DNA from 4 places in the Comamonas sp. CAH-2 genome. Region 1 is predicted to be linked to each of the others. Evidence: riboswitches for the same ligand, from Rfam matches in the RefSeq annotation. Region 1 holds a riboswitch; each other region holds the start of a gene.

Evidence for each region. Region 1 has a riboswitch for cobalamin ahead of cobO (cob(I)yrinic acid a,c-diamide adenosyltransferase). Riboswitches for the same ligand answer to the same signal wherever they lie in the genome.
Region 2: it holds a riboswitch for cobalamin, as region 1 does, so the genes downstream of both, FYM52_RS05295 (TonB-dependent receptor domain-containing protein) here and cobO (cob(I)yrinic acid a,c-diamide adenosyltransferase) in region 1, are expected to answer to the same signal.
Region 3: it holds a riboswitch for cobalamin, as region 1 does, so the genes downstream of both, FYM52_RS19070 (TonB-dependent receptor plug domain-containing protein) here and cobO (cob(I)yrinic acid a,c-diamide adenosyltransferase) in region 1, are expected to answer to the same signal.
Region 4: it holds a riboswitch for cobalamin, as region 1 does, so the genes downstream of both, FYM52_RS01960 (TonB-dependent siderophore receptor) here and cobO (cob(I)yrinic acid a,c-diamide adenosyltransferase) in region 1, are expected to answer to the same signal.

What each region holds. Positions count from the first base shown of each region.
Region 1 covers NZ_VSWF01000001.1:190,547-195,016, reverse strand. The annotation lists gene FYM52_RS00895 (ABC transporter ATP-binding protein) at 1-652, opposite strand, end outside; gene FYM52_RS00890 (iron ABC transporter permease) at 652-1,686, opposite strand; gene FYM52_RS00885 (ABC transporter substrate-binding protein) at 1,683-2,552, opposite strand; gene cobO (cob(I)yrinic acid a,c-diamide adenosyltransferase) at 2,552-3,178, opposite strand; cobalamin riboswitch at 3,302-3,518, opposite strand; gene FYM52_RS00875 (GNAT family N-acetyltransferase) at 3,564-4,067, opposite strand; cobalamin riboswitch at 4,127-4,353, shown strand.
Region 2 covers NZ_VSWF01000005.1:26,043-30,512, forward strand. The annotation lists gene gloB (hydroxyacylglutathione hydrolase) at 1-119, opposite strand, end outside; gene FYM52_RS05285 (class I SAM-dependent methyltransferase) at 118-891, shown strand; gene rnhA (ribonuclease HI) at 888-1,337, shown strand; cobalamin riboswitch at 1,495-1,735, shown strand; gene FYM52_RS05295 (TonB-dependent receptor domain-containing protein) at 1,796-3,676, shown strand; gene FYM52_RS05300 (cobyrinate a,c-diamide synthase) at 3,732-4,470, shown strand, end outside.
Region 3 covers NZ_VSWF01000051.1:9,034-13,503, forward strand. The annotation lists gene FYM52_RS17495 (multidrug effflux MFS transporter) at 1-758, shown strand, start outside; gene miaA (tRNA (adenosine(37)-N6)-dimethylallyltransferase MiaA) at 727-1,791, shown strand; gene FYM52_RS17505 (hypothetical protein) at 2,030-2,194, shown strand; cobalamin riboswitch at 2,399-2,629, shown strand; gene FYM52_RS19070 (TonB-dependent receptor plug domain-containing protein) at 2,765-3,079, shown strand; gene FYM52_RS17510 (TonB-dependent receptor domain-containing protein) at 3,076-4,470, shown strand, end outside.
Region 4 covers NZ_VSWF01000001.1:444,951-449,420, forward strand. The annotation lists gene FYM52_RS01955 (ABC transporter substrate-binding protein) at 1-89, opposite strand, end outside; gene FYM52_RS01960 (TonB-dependent siderophore receptor) at 159-2,300, opposite strand; cobalamin riboswitch at 2,453-2,693, opposite strand; gene FYM52_RS01965 (PAS domain S-box protein) at 3,034-4,470, opposite strand, start outside.

The sequences.
Region 1 (4,470 bases):
CCCGCCCGCCTTGCAGCAGCAGGACGCGGTCGCAAAAGCGGCTGGCCAGGGTGAGATCGTGCAACACCACGACCACGGCATGGCCGGCATTGCACTGGGCGCGCAGCAGCTCCATCACGCTGAGCTGGTGGTAGGGGTCCAGCGCCGCCACGGGCTCGTCGGCCAGCAGCAGCGGCGCCTGCACGGCCATGGCACGGGCCAGGCGCGCGCGGGCGCGTTCGCCGCCCGACAGCGCATGCAGGTGGCGCTCGGCCATGTCCGTCAAATGCATAGCGCTCAGCGCAGCATCCACGGCATTCTTATCGGTTTTTGATGTCGACGCCAGGCGCCAGCGGACTTGGTGTGGCAGGCGCCCCAGTGCCACGAAGTCACGCACCTGCAAGGGCCAGGCCACCTGGTCACCCTGGGCCAGGTAGGCCAGGCGCCTGGCGCGCTGGTGGGGGGCCAGGCGTGCCAGGTCCTCGCCATCCAGCAGCACCCGCCCCTGGTGCGGCAGCAGCTGGGCCAGGGCGCGCAGCACCGTGCTCTTGCCGGCGCCGTTGGGGCCGATCAGGGCCAACAGCTCACCCGACTGGACCTGGAACGATAGGTCCTGCACGCAGGTCTGACCCCGCCATGCCACCTGCAGCGACTCGACCGACAGCGTACGCATCAGCGATGCCTCCAGCGCTCGCGCACCACCAGGTAAAAGAAGAAAGGCGCGCCGATCAGGGCCGTGACCACGCCCAGCATCAGCTCCACCCGCCCGCTGAGCAGACGCAGCGCAATGTCCGCCCCCAGCAGCAGCACGGCCCCGCCCAGCGCACTGGGCAGCAGCAGGCGCGAAGGCCGGTAGCCCACGAGGCTGCGGAACAGGTGCGGCACCACCAGCCCGATGAAGCCGATGGACCCCGTCACCGCCACGCTGGCACCCACGCACAGCGCCGTGCCGGCAATCACCTGCGCGCGCAGCCGCGGCAGGTTCACGCCCATGCTGGCGGCCTCGTCCTCGCCCAGCGTCAGCGCATCCAGCTGGCGGCCGCTGCCGGCCAGGATCAGCAGCCCCAGTGCAATGAAAGGCAGGCACAGCCGCACCTCGTCGAAGCTGCGGTCGGCCAGCGAGCCCATCAGCCACAGCACGATGTCCTGCATGTCGGTGGGCGTGGGGGCCAGGTTGATGGCCAACGACGTCAGCGCCGCCATCAGCGAGGACATGGCCACGCCCGCCAGAATCAGGGTCAGATTGCTAGCGCCCCGGCTGGCGATGCGGTAGAGCACCAGCGTGGCGGCGGCCGCGCTGGCCATGGCCACCGTGGGCAACAGCCAGGCATTCCAGTGCCACAGCCCGAAATAGATGCACAGCACGGCACCCAGGCCGGCGCTGGAGCTGACGCCCAGCAGGCCGGGCTCTGCCAGCGGATTGCGCAGCAGGCCTTGCAGAGCCGCGCCCGCGACACCCAGCGACATGCCCACCAGCACCGCCAGCACCACGCGCGGCAGGCGGATTTCCTGCACGATGGCCTGGTGGCGCACGGCCAGATCGCTGGCGCCTGCGGGCTGCCAGGCCGCCGCCCACCAGTCCGCCACCCCGATGGACACCGAACCGATGCCCAGGGAGATGCCGGCCAGCACCAGCAGCAGGGCCAGCAGCCCGGTGTTCAGCAGCCAGACACGGGGCATGCCGGTGCGTGCGGTCCAGCGCATCATGGGGCCCCCTCGCGCAGCGCCACCCGGGCGGCAGGCCGCGGCAAAGCGTCGATCTGGGCGGCCACCGACTCGGCCGCCTCGATCAGTTGCCAGTTGCTGCAGCCCCAGTCGTTGTGCTGCAGCACCACCACGGGGATGTGCTGCAGCAGCTTTTGCATCTGCGGATGGCGGCTCAGCCCGGAGCGGGCGTAGGCCGCGTCATTGACCAGCCCGGGGGTGATGAAGATGTCGGGCGGGTTCTGCACGATGCGCTCCAGATCGATGCGCCCCCAGCCCTGCAGGCCCAGCGCGCTGGCATGGTTGCGCAGGCCGGCGGCCGTCAGCACGGCGTCCACATGCGTCTGCGCACCCGCGCTGCCGCCATTCGGGCGCAGGTACAGGACCTTGAAAGGCCGCGGTGTGGCGCGCAACTGCGCCAGTCTGGCGGACAGGCTGTCCAGCAGCGCCTGCGCGGCGGCCTCGCGCCCCAGGGCCTGGCCCATCTTGCGCGTGCTGCTGAAGATGCCCTCCCAGTCGGTGGGAAACGGCACCGTCACGATCTGCACGCCATGGCGCTGGAGCAAGGCCGTCTGGTGCCGGGCATTCCAGCGCCGCGAGGCCAGCACCACCTGGGGCTGCAAGTGCAGCACGTCCTCCGCCGTCGCTTCGTTGGCGGGAAACTGCCGGGCCTGGGCGGCCAGGGAAAAGCGCTGCGCATCCTGGCTCTGGCGCGACAGTGACAGGATCTGCTGCGGCGCTGCCAGGCTCAGCGCCAGGGTGTCGGCGCAGATGTTGGTGGACATCAGCGTGGGCAGCGCACCCGCCCCCACGGCCATGGGCAGGCCGGCGCACAGCGCCAGCAGCAGGGCCTGCAGCGGTGGCCGCATCAGAAGTCCACGCCCGCCTGCGCCTTCACGCCGGCCTGGAAGGCATGCCGGGTGTCGGCGATCTCGCTGACCGTGTCCGCCAGCGCCAGCAGCGGTGCCGGCGCACTGCGGCCGGTGATGACCACCGATTGTCCGGCGGGGCGGCGCTCCAGCGCCTGCAGCAGCTGGGGCAGCGCCAGATAGCCGTACTGCAGCATGAAGGTCAGCTCGTCGAGCACCACCAGGCGCAGGCTGGGGTCGGCCAGCATGCGCTGCGCCGCCTGCCAGGCCTGGTTGGCTGCGGGCAGGTCGGCGTCCCAGTCGCTGCGCTGCCAGGAACAGCCCGTGGCCATGGCGTGGTAGTCCACCTGGGCCCTCGCCCCCTGCCCCAGCAGCCCCTGCTGCTGCAAAAAGGTGACTTCACCCGAGGCGTGGGTGCCCGTGATGAACTGCACCACGCCGGCGCGCAGGCCATGGCCCAGGGCCCGGTACAGCATGCCGAAGGCCGAGGTGGTCTTGCCCTTGCCGTGGCCGGTCAGCAGCACGACGATGCCGCGCTCAACCTGGGCGCGCGCCATGGCGGCCTGCACCTGGGCTTTCTTGTCCTGCATGCGTTCAGCATGCTGTTGTTTGAACGTGAGGTCCATGCTCTCCCCGAGCCATTTCCATGGAAAGGCATGCCCATACGGGAAGGTGGTGTGTGTGCGGCGGGCCGGCGCCCCGCCAAGGCGGGATGGAACCTGTCAGCAAACGGCCCACACCCCGTGGCATACAACTGCGTGCCAACAGGTCGGTATTCTGGCTTGCCGTCATACAGCGCACACCGCCTTCCCGGGGGGCTCCCAGTGGCATCGAAGTGTGTCTGTCAGGCTTACAGCAGCGGGGGCTGCGCCGGAATGCTCCACACCAAGGGTGTGAGGTCACCGGACTTCCCGTTTCACCCCACGCACGCGGGTGCGGCGGGGCTCCTGTTGGAGTGCGGATTATAGAAGCGACTGCCGCCCCCGCGGCGCAGACTGCGCGCGGCGCGCGCTACAGGGCGCATTGCATGTGGATGGTGTGCCAGGGCGCGGCCGTTTCGCGCTGCACCACCTGAAAGCCCTGCTGCTGCCAGAACTCCAGCGCGCCCGGCAGGAACGGGTGCGTGTGCAGGTACAGCAGCTGCACCCCCTGGGCGATGGCGTGCTGGCGCACGTGGTCCAGCAAGGCAACGGCCAGCCCCTGCCGGCGCCACACCGGGGCGACGAACAGGCGCACCACCTCCACCACGCGCAGCGCGCCGAAATCCAGTTGCGCGAAGCGGCCATCGTAGGCGCGGTAGGCAATGCTGCCCACCATGCCGTGCTGCGGATGCCGGGCCGCCCACATGCAGCCCGTGCCCGCCGCGTACACCTGCTCAAAATGCTGCAGATCCGCGGGGGTTTGCTGCGGATCCACCAGCGTGCCGAACATCTGCTGGCGGGCCGTGTGCAAGAAGTCCTGCACCGCCTCCAGGCGGTGGACGGGCGCAATGGCCATGCATTCGGGAAGGGACATATCAGACTGGAAACAGGTGTCCACGCAGACGGTGCCTGCGCCAGACGCTACAAAATCAGCTACATTACCCGAACTTTGGTTCCGCAAGGACATGCGCCAGCCACCGCCAGCCGCATGAGGGAATCCAATGACCGCCGCCCGCTTCAGGGTCTGGCGGCCGAATGGAACTGCCCCCGCAACTGTAGGCAACGAGCCCGCCCCATCCGCCACTGAATCCACATTCGGGAAGGCGGGGCGACGCGATGACGTGCCAGTCAGGAGACCTGCCAAAGCACCAACCATCGATTGCCGGCGGGGTGTCCGGGAAGTGAGCAATGTCCCGTGGACCTGCCTGCCAGGGCCTTTCGGGGTCTCGCGCGCTGCGGGGGTGTTGCCAGTGCTTCCAGGGGTACCCGCTGTTTCT
Region 2 (4,470 bases), on a different contig from region 1:
GCGTGCAGCGCCGCTTGAACGGGCCCGGCGTCGCCAGGGTCCACCACCACGGCGTGCTGGCCGTCGTGCAGCAGCCAGATGTAATTGTCAGAAAACGCAGGCAACGGCAACAGGTTCATGAACGATGCAAAGCAAGAGGGCCATCCGTGGATGGCCAAGGCATTTGGCCGCTATCTGCTCGACTGGGAGCAGCAGCGGTGTGATGAGGCGGTGGCGGATATTTTCGGCTATCACAGCGTGCAACTGGGCTGGCCCCTGCTGCAAGCGCTGCGCCACAACCGCATGCCCAACCGCTGGGTGGCCGCGCAAAGCACCGATTGGAACCTTGAACCCGGGGCTTGCCAAGTCCCTGAAGGTGTACAACTGTTGTGCGCCCCCGAGGCACTGCCGTTCGCCGAGTCCAGCGTCGACCTGCTGGTCCTGCCCCACACCCTCGAACATTGCCAGGACCCGCATGCTGCCTTGCGCGAAGCGGTGCGCGTGCTGGTGCCCGAAGGGCGGCTGCTGCTGTTTGGGCTCAACCCCTATAGCCTGTGGGGGCTTCAGCATGGGCTGGAGCGTGTGCCGGAGCCTGGGTTGAACGCCTGGCGCGGCCTGCCGTACTGGCGCGTGCGCGATTGGCTGCAGGTGCTGGCCATGGACGTGGTGGCCGCCGATTTCGGTTGCCACGCCCCGGCGCTGGAGGCGCCAGCCTGGCTGCAGCGCTGGCGCTGGATGGATAGGCTGGGCAACAAGGCCTGGCCGGTGCTGGGCGGTGCATACTGCGTGCTGGCTGTGAAAAAGGTGCATGGCATGCGCCTGCTGGAGCCTGCGTGGCGCAAACGTGCGCCCGCGGCGCAGGCCCGCCCGGCGGCCGCGTGCCAGCAAGCACCACAAAGGAAAGAAATTTGAACCAAGTAGTGATTTACACGGACGGGGCCTGCAAGGGCAACCCGGGGCCGGGCGGCTGGGGCGTGCTGATGCAGGCCGGGCCGCACACCAAGGAGTTGTTTGGCGGCGAGCGCGAGACCACCAACAACCGCATGGAGCTGACCGCCGTGATCGAAGCGTTGCGCGCCCTCAAGCGCCCCTGCGATGTGACGCTGTTCCTGGACAGCGAGTACGTGCGAAAGGGCATCACGGAATGGATCCACGGCTGGAAAGCCAAGGGCTGGAAGACCTCGACCAAGCAGCCGGTGAAGAACGTCGAGCTGTGGCAGGCGCTGGATGCGCTGGTCAGCGGTGCGGGACACCGCATCGAGTGGCGCTGGGTCAAGGGCCATGCGGGCGATCCGGGCAACGAGCGGGCCGATGCCCTGGCCAACCTGGGCGTGGACCGGGCGCTGGGCAGGATTTGAAAAGATAGCGCCTGGCGCTGAATGAATAAGGGCTTCAGATAGGTTTGTATCTGAAGCCCTTTGTTTTTGTGCGGATGCTGCTCATTTTTTGTGCAGCCCTGCGCCTGGCTGCGGCACTGCTGTGCGGTGCACCATGGCCCGTCACGTCCAGTTAGAATCGCCAGCTTGCATTGTTGGTGCTCGCAACTTGGTTCGCAAGATTGCAGTTCAACGGGAAGCAGGATGGTGGGTCGGCCTTCGACCTGACCTAGCCTGCGCTGCCCCCGCAACGGTGAGTCCCTGGCGCCCGTCATAGCGCCCCTCCATCAACACAGCCACTGGGTGCCTTGAACAAGCACGTGGGAAGGCGATGGACTGAGGGACCAGCCCGGATACCGGCCAACATTCGTGTGTCTGCCCCCAGGGCAGGCATGTTTGCCCATTGTCGGCGGGGAGGCTGACACGGGTGGAATCTGGTGATGTTTCCAATGAATGTGTTCGAACAACGGCGTCAGCGTGCCTGGATGCCGGCGATGGCGTGGCGCCCGGTCTCTCTGGCGGTGGTCTGTCTGGCGGGCCTGGTGCTGCCGGCGGCCGCGGCGGCCCTGGATGAGGTGGTGGTCTCGGCCACGCGCTCCGAGCAGCGCCTGAGCGAAGTGCTGGCGGATGTGACGGTGCTGGACGGGGAGGCCCTGGAGCGCAGCGGCGCCCTGGCGCTGGAAGATGTCATGGCCAAGGTGCCGGGCATCCAGATCACCCGCACCGGTGGCCCGGGTTCGGACACCAACCTGTTCCTGCGCGGGGCGCACAAGCAGCACACGGCGGTGTATGTCGACGGCATCCGCATCGATGCCCAGAATGGCTCCGGCGGCGCCCCCTGGGAGACGCTGCCGCTGGAATCGATCGAGCGCATCGAGGTGCTGCGCGGCGCGGTCGGTGCGCTGTATGGCTCGGATGCCATGGCGGGCACGGTGCAGATCTTCACCCGCCGTGGCGAGACCGGCTTCAAGCCCCATGTGTCCGTGGGCGCGGGCTCGTACGGCACCAAGAAGGGCACGGCCGGATTCAGCGGCGGGCAGGGCGCCTGGGACTATGCCCTGGGCCTGTCCTATGCCGACAGCGAGGGCTTCGATGCCAAGACCGGGGGCACCCGCCGCAACGTGGACAAGGACGGCTACGTGCGCAAATCGGCGAATGCGCGCGTGGGCCTGCAGCTCAGCGCGGGCCAGCGCCTGGACGTCACTGCCCTGACCAGCGATTCGAACGCTGGCTACGACAGCCGCGCCCAGGGCAACGACCGTGCGGTCCGCACCCTGGATGCCTATGGCCTGAACTGGCAGGGTGACTGGACGCCCGCGTGGCGCACGCGTGTGGCCGTGAGCCAGTCGCGCCACGGCTACGACACCTGGACGGCCACGCACTACCGCACCGAAACCCTGCTGCGCAACTACCTGGTGCACAACGAATGGCGCAGCCGCGTGGGCACTTTCTCGGTGCTGGCCGAGCGGCGCGAGGACACGCTGGAGAATACCAGCCTGGTGGGCGGTGACGCGCGCTCGCGCCACCAGAACGCGCTGGGCCTGGGCTATGGCCTGCACTGGCAGCAGCACGCCGTGCAACTGAACCTGCGCCATGACCGGGACAGCGACTTTGGCGGCAAGCGCACGGCCACACTGGCCTATGGCTGGGACTTCGCCCCGCACTGGAAGGCCACGGCCTCGGTGGGCACCGGCTTTCGCGTGCCCACGCTGTTCCAGCGCTTCTCGCAGAACGGCGATGCCAGCCTGAAGCCCGAGGAAAGCCGCAACATGGAACTGGGGCTGCGCTGGGGCGACAAGGACCGCGCGTTCAGCGCCACGGCCTACCGCAACAAGATTGAAAACCTGGTGGTCTATGCCGCCAAGCAGGGCACCTGCCCGGTGGCGCTCAGCCAGGGCTGCTACCTGAACGTGGACGAGGCCCAGCTGGAAGGCATCACCCTGGCCGGCAACTGGCGCGCGGGTGTGGTGAAGTGGTATGCGTCGGTGGATTTCCAGAACCCGCGCAACGCCCAGACCGGCCGCTTGCTGCAGCGCCGCTCGCAGCGCTATGCGACCCTGGGGGTTGAGGGCACCCTGGCGGGCTGGACCCTGGGCACCGAGCTGCAGGCGGCCAGCCGCCGCTTCAACGACGATGCGGAGGCCGTCAAGTCCCTGGGTGGCTACACCCTGGTGAACCTGTCCGCCTCGCGCCAGCTGGCCAGGGACTTCACGCTGACCGCGCGCATCGACAATGCGCTGGACCGTGACTACACCCTGGTCAAGGACTACGCCACCGCCGGGCGTACGCTGTGGCTGGGCGTGAAATGGATGCCCTGGTAACCGCCGACGCTGTATCTGCCCGCCGTGGCCCTGGCGGGCACCCCCGAGAGCTTGCATGTCACCACTGATCACTCCTCCATCCCCTCCCGTGCACCACTGCGTGGCGGTGCTGATTGCCGCCCCCGCTTCGGGCCAGGGCAAGACCACCATCACCGCGGCGCTGGCGCGCTGGCATGCCCGCCAGGGGCGCCGCGTGCGGGTCTTCAAGTGCGGGCCGGATTACCTGGACCCGTACTGGCACCAACTGGCCAGCGGGGCCACGGTGCACAACCTCGATGGCTGGATGGTGGGCATGGACGAGGTGCGCGCGCGCCTGCATGCCGCGGCCGCGCAGGCCGATGTGATCCTGATCGAAGGCGTGATGGGCCTGTTTGACGGCAGCCCCACCGCGGCCGATCTGGCCACCCAGCTGGGCGTGCCGGTGCTGCTGGTGGTCGATGCCTCGGCCATGGCAGGCAGCTTTGGCGCGTTGGTGCTGGGCATGCAGCAGTACCAGCCGGGCGTGCCCTGGGCCGGCGTGCTGGCCAACCGCGTGGCCACCGGCATGCACACGCAGATGCTGCAAAGCAGCCTGCGCGACCCGCAGCTGTGGCTGGGCGGCTTGCAGCGCATGGGCCCGGGCAAGGACGCGCAGCTGCTGCCCGAGCGCCACCTGGGCCTGGTGGCAGCCCACGAGCTGCCCGATGCCATGGCGCGCCTGAATGCCGCGGCCGATGCCCTGGCCGACACGCCCCTGGGGCGCATGGACTGGCAGGACTGGCAGCGCTGGTCGGTGGCGTTTGCAGCCCCGGCGC
Region 3 (4,470 bases), on a different contig from region 1:
TGGGCAGCCTGCTGGCCACCCACCTGGGCTGGCGCGCCACCATGGTCACCCTGGCGCTGGCCGGCAGCGGGGCCTGGTTGCTGGTGTGGCTGCATTTCCAGGAAAGCGTGCAGCACTTCAACCCGCACGCCCTGCGCCCGCGGCTGCTGTGGCAGAACTGGCGCCGCATCCTCAGCCACCCCACCTTCCTGGCCTACACGGCCACCACCAGCTGTTCGTTCGCCGGGCTGGTGGTGTTCCTGACCGGCTCGCCCTTCGTGTTCATGGGCGTGCTGGGCTGGAGCGCGCAGGACATCGGCCTGCTGCTGGCCGCCAACGGCATGGTCTACATCGGCGGCACCATCCTGTGCCGCCGCCTGCTGGTGCGCTGGGGCGTGCGCCGCACCGTGGCCGTGGCCGGCGGCCTGGCCCTGCTGTGCGCCGTGCTGCTGGCGGCGCTGGCCTGGGCCGGCGTGCGCAGCGGCCTGGCCTATGCTGCGGTGTGCATGCTGTACCCGGTGGCCCACGGCATCCAGCAGCCCTGTGGGCAAAGCGGCGCGGTCAGCAGCTTTCCGCAGGCGGCGGGCACGGCCTCGGCCCTCAACGGTTTCATCATGATGGTGTGCGCCTTTGCCACCGGGCAGGTGCTGGGCCGCAGCTTCAATGGCACTGTGTACCCCTTGGTTTTCGGGCTGGGCCTGTGGTGCCTGGCCGCAGCCTTGGCATCATGGACGCTGGTGCGCCGCTATGGCGCCTCCGGCGCGGCCACTTCGGCCTGATGCGCGCCGGGCTGGCTTCAACCCTTTCCTGCCCCCTGCCTTGACTGCGTCCCCCCACCCTCTGCCCTGCATTGCGATTGCAGGCCCCACGGCTTCCGGTAAAACCAACGGCGCGCTGGCCCTGGCCGCCGTCCTGGCCCAGCGCGGCCAACCCAGTGAAATCATCAGCGTGGACTCGGCCCTGGTCTACCGCAGCATGGACATCGGCACCGCCAAACCCAGCCTGCAGGAGCGGGCCGCCGTGCCCCACCACCTGATCGACATCCTCGACCCGCTGCAGTCGTACAGCGCGGCCGAGTTCGTGCAGGACACCCAGCGCCTGGTCGCTGAGATCCGCGCACGCGGCGCCATCCCGCTGCTGGTGGGCGGCACCATGCTGTATTTCAAGGCGCTGCTCGACGGCATCGACGACATGCCTGCCGCCGACCCCGAGGTGCGCGCCCGGCTGGACGCCCAGGCCGCCAGCATCGGCTGGCCTGCCATGCATGCCGAACTGGCCCAGGTGGACCCGGAAACCGCCGCCCGCCTGGCGCCCGGCGACAGCCAGCGCATCCAGCGCGCACTGGAGGTGTGGCACATCTCTGGCCAGCCACTGTCCAGCTTTCACCAAGCAAAAAAGAGAGCTGAAAACGCACAGCCCGCCTTCGATTGCACACTGTTTTCGCTGGAACCCAGTGACCGCGCCTGGCTGCACGCCCGCATCGCCCAGCGCTTCCAGGCGATGCTGGACGCCGGCTTCATCGACGAAGTGCAAGCCCTGCGCGCGCGCGGCGACCTGCACCCCGACCTGCCCAGCATGCGCTGCGTGGGCTACCGCCAGGTCTGGGAAGAGCTGGACTGGCAGGTCCGCAAGAACACCCCGCAACTGAACATGCACCTGGTGCGCGAAAAGGGCATTGCCGCCACGCGCCAGTTGGCCAAGCGCCAGATCACCTGGCTGCGCAGCATGCCCCAGCGCCACACCATCGCCTGCGACGACCCGCTGGCCACCATGCAACTGGTCCAGGCCGCGCTGCAGTGCCTGCCGGCCTGACCAGCCCCCGGACCACACAGGCAAGGGGACACGCACCAGCCTTCCCGGTGCAGGACCGGGCTGGCCCCGGCCAAGGATGGGGCGATGGCCCGGCCCACTGCGCCCGGTCCAATGACCGAGGCCTTCGGAGGCCTGTCGGTGCCCCCTGTGCCTGGACACCCCCGCCTGCCAGGGCGACACTTACCTCTGCTTACCGGCACCGGCCGCCGAGGCCTTAGCCTTGGACCAGGAGTTGCCCATGAAAACCATGACCCTTTGCGCCACCGCCCTGTGCCTTGCACTGGCCCTGGGTGGCTGCGCCCAGCGCGCGCAGTACTACCAGCCCTCGGACACCAGCGCCCGCAGCGGCAGTGGCATCACCGTGTATGGCGAGATCGACGCCAGCGTGGTGCATTCGCGCTGAGCGCGCTGGACACACACCCCACGCCACAGGCTCCGTGCGTGTGGGCGATGCCGCATGTGTACGCACACAGTGCAAGCACCAACTTTCAGCACAACCCCTGCCATTCCACAGCCTGGATGCACGTCCCAGCGCTGCGGGCTCCTGCGCCGCGCAACCCGTGCGGGCGGGAAGCCCGGTATCATCCCCGTCCACTGCCTCCCACGAGGCGGTAACCACGTTATCGGTGCCCAGGTCGGTCACGCCCTGGGTTAAACGGGAAACAGGTGCGCGCCATCCCCCGATGGATGCAATGCCTGTGCTGCCCCCGCAACGGTAAGTGCGAGTCTGTGGAACCTGTGCCACTGGGACGACAACGTCCTGGGAAGGCGTTCCACATGTCCGGTTAACCGGACCAACGCACCAGCCCGGAGACCGGCCGAAACGTACAGAGTCGGATGCGCTGCGGGGTGGCAGCGACGAGTGCGGCATGTTGGCTGCCTTCAGCAGCCCCCTTCCCCGAACGCGGTGCATCCATGTACGCAACGCCGCCGCCTGCGGGGACGCAGGATCGCGGCCTGATGAGTGATGTCCATGCCCTTCCGTCCTTCCCCCTGTTCCCTGGCTGTGGGAACCGCCCTGTCCTTGCTGGCGGCCCCTGCCAGCGCCCAGTCCAGCCTCAGCGAGCCCATCGTGGTCTCGGCCACACGCATCGACATGCACGACCAGGATGCGCCCTATGCGTCCGAGGTGCACACCCGCAGCGACATCGAGCGCTCAGGCGCGCATTCGCTGTTCGACTATCTGGCGCAGCAAAGCTCGCTGCAGATCAGCCCCAGCTACGGCAACCGCTACACCCCGCAGATCAGCATGCGGGGCTATGGCAATGACGGCTCCAGAACCTGGTGATCTCGGTCGATGGCCGTCGGCTCAACAACATCGACTCCATCCCGCAGCTCATCGGCTCGATCTCGCTCAGCGACATCGAGCGCATCGAAATCACCAAGGGCAGCGGCGCCGTGATGTTCGGTGACGGCGCCACCGCCGGCACGATCCAGATCTACACCAAGCCGCGCAGCGGCGTCAGCCTGGAAACCTATGCGGGCGATCACGGGCAACGCGGCGCCATCGCCTCGGCAGGCCTGGTCCGCGAGCGCTTCGATCTGTCGGCCACCCTGGACCACAGCCATGTGAACGGTTTCAGCAGCCCCGACCCCACGGGCCACCGGGACCAATCGGAAGCCAACACCTGGCGTGTGGCCGGTGCCCTCAAGCCGGTGGAAGGCCTGCGCCTGGACATGGAGGCCGGCGCCTCGCACATCGACACGCGCTACCCGAATCCGCTGACGCAGGCACAGTTCAACGCCCACCCCGGCATGCACACCGGCGCTGCCTACACCCAGCAGAAGCTGCAAAGCGACCACTGGAGCCTGGGTGCCGAGTACCGCGTGAACCGCCAGTGGAAGCTGTCGGCCCGCCACCACGATGAGGACAAGTCCTCGCTGTTCCCCAGCTTTCCCCCCGCCGCCCAGTACCGCTATGCGTCCAACGAAGTGGCGGCGCAGTACCAGCACGATGCGCTGATCCTGAATGCGGGTTATCAGAACTTCGATGGCCAACGCACGCAATCCGGCAGCACCACCAAGCACAACCGCGGCCTGTTCCTGCAGGGGCAGTACATGCTGGAGGCGCTCACCCTGTCCGCCGGCATCCGCCGCGAGGAAGTCACCTACCGCCACAACCCGCTCAGCGGCCAGTCCCTGCAATCCGAGCAGCGCCTGACCTCGTGGGAGCTGGGTGCCAACCACCGCCTGTCGCCGCAGCTGGCACTGTTTGCGAACTACAGCGATGCCTTCGTCACCCCGGACGTGGATCGTTTCTTCTTCACCGACTGGAGCTCGGGCTCGCCCGTCACCGCCTTCAACGGCTTCATCGAACCCGCCAAGGCGCGCACGCTGACCGTGGGCGCCAACCACCAGACGGCACGCCACCGCCTGAAACTGTCGGCCTTCTACGCCAAGCTCTCGAACGAGATCTACTACTTCGAGACCGGTCCGTTCTCCGGCATCAACACCAACATCGACCAATCCCACAAGTACGGCCTGGAGCTACAGGACCGCGTGCAGATCACCCCGCGGCTGTCCGGCCACATCAACTACGCCTGGACACGCGCCATCATCGACCGCGAGAACGACGGCGGCGGCGCTTTCGATGGCAAGGAGTTGCCGGGCGTGTCGCGCCACAGCGTGGTGCTGGGCCTCAACCTGCGCGTCGCGGAGCGTGGCAACCTGCACCTGTCG
Region 4 (4,470 bases), 250 kb from region 1:
AGCGCCAGGCCCGCCAGCGCGGGGATGGCACGGCGCCGCCAGCCACTCGAAAACAAGAGCTGGTTGCGCAGGTGTTGATTGGTTTTCATGGTGTTTTGGCTATGAATGCAAGTCAATACATGCGCTAACAGCTACTGTTTTTGAGAGATCGCCCTGGGTCAGAACGCGAACTCGGCGCTCAGGTCCACGCGGCGGCCTTCGCCGGGATAGGCCTGTGCGGCGGTGGCGCTGGAGACGGCGGAGTAGGTGTAGAGCTTGTCGCTCAGGTTGCGCACCGTCAGGCGGTAGGTGCTGAGCGGGTGGGGGCGCCAGCTCAGCGCGGCATCCCACACGGTGTAGCCAGCGCTGCTGGCGGTGTTGGCGGTGTCCGCAAAGCGCTGCCCCACGGCGCGCGCCCCCAGCGAGGCCTGCCAGCGGCCCAGGCTGCTGGGGGTGGTGTAGTGCAGCCACAGGTTGGCGGTGTTGCGCGCCACATTGGCCGGGCGGTTGCCGGATCGATCGGCCCCACCGGCTTCCAGCAGCCTGTCGTACTGCGCATCGACGAACGCGTAGTTGCCCTCGACGCGCCAATGCGGCGACAGGCGCAGCGCGGCACTCAGCTCGAGCCCCTGCGCGCTTTGCTCGCCGCCCTGCACGGACAGCAGGCTGTTGTTCGGGTCGCGGGTGATGATGTCTTTCTTCTCGATGCGGTAGGCTGCGGCCGTCCATTCACCCTGGCCCTGGGCCCACTGTTGCTTCAGCCCCAGCTCGATCTGGCGTGCCGTGGTCAGCTTGAACGGGCGGTTGCCCAGGTTCAGCGTCAGCACATTGGTGACGGGGTCGTGGCCTTGGGACAGCTGGCCATACAGGCTGGTGCGGGCGTTGAGCCGGTGCGTCACCCCCAGCCGCCAGGCCGTGCCGCCCAGGCGCTTGTCGAAGGAGCCGCTGCCCACCAGGTCCTGGCGCTCAAAGTCTGTGATGTCGCGGCGGATGCCGGCCAGCAGCAGCCAGCGATCGCTGAGCGTCCAGGCGTCCTCGACATAGAAATCGTGCGTGGTCGCCTGGGTGCGGTAGCTGGGTAGCATGGGCGAGGCATTGGGCCAGTGCCCCAGCGACGGGTCGTTCACGCCGACCAGGTCGCTGCCGGCGTAATCGTTGCGGGCAAAGTCGAATTGGGCCTGGCTGGCTTCCCAGCCGATGACCAGCTTGTGCGCCCCGGTCTGGATGGCGGCCTCCAGCCGGTTGCCGGTTTGCACCAGGTCGTGCGACAGCTCCAGATAGTCCGAGAGCGCCACCTGTTGGGTCGCCGGCAGGTAGCGGTAGGCCTCGATGTTGCGCCAGTAGCGGTTGGCCTGGAAGCGGTAGAGCTCGTTGCTCACGGTCAGCCAGGCGTTGGCCTGGTACTGGGCCCGGGCGCGCAGGCGCTGGTCCTGGATGCGGATGCGGCTGTCGGTGGTGTTGAAGTTGCGGCCCAGCAGCTCGGGCACGATGGCGCCGTTGAGCGTGGGGGTGCCGAAATAGCGCGCGGGCCGTTCGTCACTCACATCGGCCAGCAGCTCCAGGCGCAGCGCGGGCGTGGGCTGCCAGCGCAGCGTGCTCATCAGCTTGCCGCCACGGGCACGGGCCATGTCGTGCTCACCGTTGGTGTAGTGGCCATAGGCGTCGACCCGGTAGGTCACCGTGTCGCTCAGCGCCCCGCCCATGCCCAGGCCCAGCCTGGACGCGCCGTGTGAGCCGGCACCGACCAGCACCTCGCGCACCGTTTCGCGCGTGGGCTGCTTGCGCACGACGTTCGCTGTGGCACCGACGGTGCCCGTGCCATAGACGATGGAGGCCGGGCCGCGCAGCACCTCCACACGCTCATAGCCCCAGCTGTTGGCCGGGTAGGGCGTGGTCGACGAGGCCACACTCAGGCGCACGCCGTCTTCGGCAATGCCGACCGAGTTGGTGCCCGTAAACCCGCGGGTGCTGAAGGACAGGCTGCTGTAGCTGGTCGCAGACAGCGGCGTCATGCCCACGGTGCGGCCGATGATGTCGGCCATGCGGCTGTCCCCGCGCTCCTGCCAGGTTTGCTCGCCCACCGTGTCCAGGCTGGCCGGCAGATCGCGCGTGGCGATGCCGGTGCGACTGCCTGAGGTGGTGGCGTGCGACAGGCCCAGGCCGCCTTCGGCACGGTCCGTGACGTGGACCGTGGGCAGTTGGGCTGGAGGGGCGGCGCTGTCGCGCAGGGTGGGGGCCGGTTCGGCCGGAGCATCCGCAGCGATGGCGCAGGCCGCAGGTACAAGCCCAATCAGGGCGAAAGGCAAGGCGAGATGGTGCATGGTGTCAAAAGAGGCTGGCCGTCTGCCTGCAAGTGACGAATCCATGCTGCGAAGCTGAGGCTGCGTACGCAGCTCTTGTCGCTAGCTGGTGGCCATCACGCTGCTCCCCGCAGACGGTCGTTGCACATGCTGGCAAGAGGAGGGTGAGCTCCATTGCACAGCGCTCAACAGGCCGGTATCCGGGCTGACAGATGGCCAAAGGCCTGCCGATCGCCTTCCCAGCGCTTCCGCACACCCCGTGAGGGGCCACGTAAAACGCCAGTGGCTGGTTCTTGCATGCAAGAACCCTGATTCGGATTGATCTGCTTACCGTTGCGGGGGCAGCCAGGGCATTGCACCCTGTTCCCGTTTAACCCGGGATTGAACCCGGGCACCTGTTGCGTGAAATTGGCTGGGAAATGGGGCGCACAGCGTGCGCCGCCACCTTTCCGGTCCAATTTGCGGCTCAGTATATCGTAGCAACGGTGCAAGTTTGGATGCGCCGTGGACAAGGGGACGGACCCGCAGGAGTGCCCCACGGCCATTCACCCTCGGACCACACGAGCTGACAAGGTCCGCGCCCTGGTGTTAGTCCAGGCCCTGCAGGCGCAGTCGCCGTGGGCGGTTGCCATGCCCCGCACCATGTGCAGCCAGCGCAGGCTGGGGGCGCCCCTCCTGCCGCAAATGCGCGTGTCTGCGGCCATGGGCCTCGGTGGGGAAGGTTTCCAGTTCCAGGCTGCCAGAAGCAAGCGGTTCAATCGAACGGTACTTCGTTCAACACATTCAATGCCGCATCAAATGCCAGCGTTTCTATGCGTAGTTTGAGCACGGCAAACTGGTCTGGACGCAGCCTGGGTGCCAGTCCAGGGGCCAGGGCCTCCCAGTGGTCCAGGGCGTCCAGATCATGGCGCTGCAAGGCGGCACGCAGCGATTCGAGATGGGCGCGCGTGGCCGCATCCAGCGGAGGCAACACCGGCGCCTCGCCCCCGGTGACATCGTGGCCAGTGTTCCCCTCCACGCCTGCATCCGCAGCTTTGGCATCGTCCTCTGCGGGGGCCAGCACGGCGTCCCACCCCTGCAAGCTCGGTTGGATTTGGGCGATCAATGCCCGCAGCTTCTCCGTTTGCTGCGACTTGGCGGCGTCTTCAGCCTGGCTGATCAATTGGTACAGCTGTTCAGCGCCCATCGAGCCCGACATGCCTTTGAGGTCGTGCAGTCTGGTTTTCAAAGCCTGAAAATCTTCCGCCGTTGGCGTTGCCGAAGGCATCGCTAAATGGTGCACGCCATCCAGGATGCGCCGCGCCAGTTGCCATAGCAGCGGCGCGTGCCCCTTGAGCCGGACAAACGACTGGATGGCCGACACGCCCGGCAGTGCAGGCCAATCACCGGGGACCGATGCCGAGTTGGCGGCAGGGGCGGGCGCTGCCACCATGCGATTGCGCTGCGCCAGTGCCGGCAGACAACGCCAGAGAATGCGGATCAACTCCGGTGGATCAAAAGGTTTGCCGACGACGGCGTTCATACCGGCGTCCATGGCCTCGGTCTGTTCTGTCAATGAGACCCCGGCGGTAAGTCCAATCACAGGCAGTTGGGCCGTATGCTGGGCCGCACGGATCTGCCGCGTGGCATCCAGCCCATTGAGTACCGGCATGTGCACATCCATGAGCACGGCATCGTAGGGTGGTGCACTCGCTTGCAGCATGGCAAGGGCTGCCTGGCCATTGGCGGTAACGTCGACGGTGGCGCCTTCGGATTTCAGGATCAGCGCAGCAATTTCCTGGTTGGTTTCGTTGTCATCCACCACCAGCAGGCGTGCGCCCAACAGACCACGCCCGGCAGGGATGGGCGGTACCGCATCCCGGTGCAGCAACAGTCCGGCACTGCGATACATGGGGAGGGTGACCACAAACAGGCTGCCTTGGCCCGCGGTGCTGTGCACCTCGACAGTGCCACGCATCATCTCCACCAGCTGCTTGACAATTGACAGGCCCAGCCCGGTGCCCCCATATCGGCGGGTGGTGGACAGATCGGCTTGCACGAATGGCGCAAACAGGCGCTTGCGGGCTTCTTCATCGATGCCGATACCGGTGTCCTTGACACTGATCTGCACCTGGAACGTGCCGCTGCCCAGTGCCTTGTGGCGCACGGTCAGACGCACTTCTCCGGCGTCCGTGAATTTGATGGCATTGCT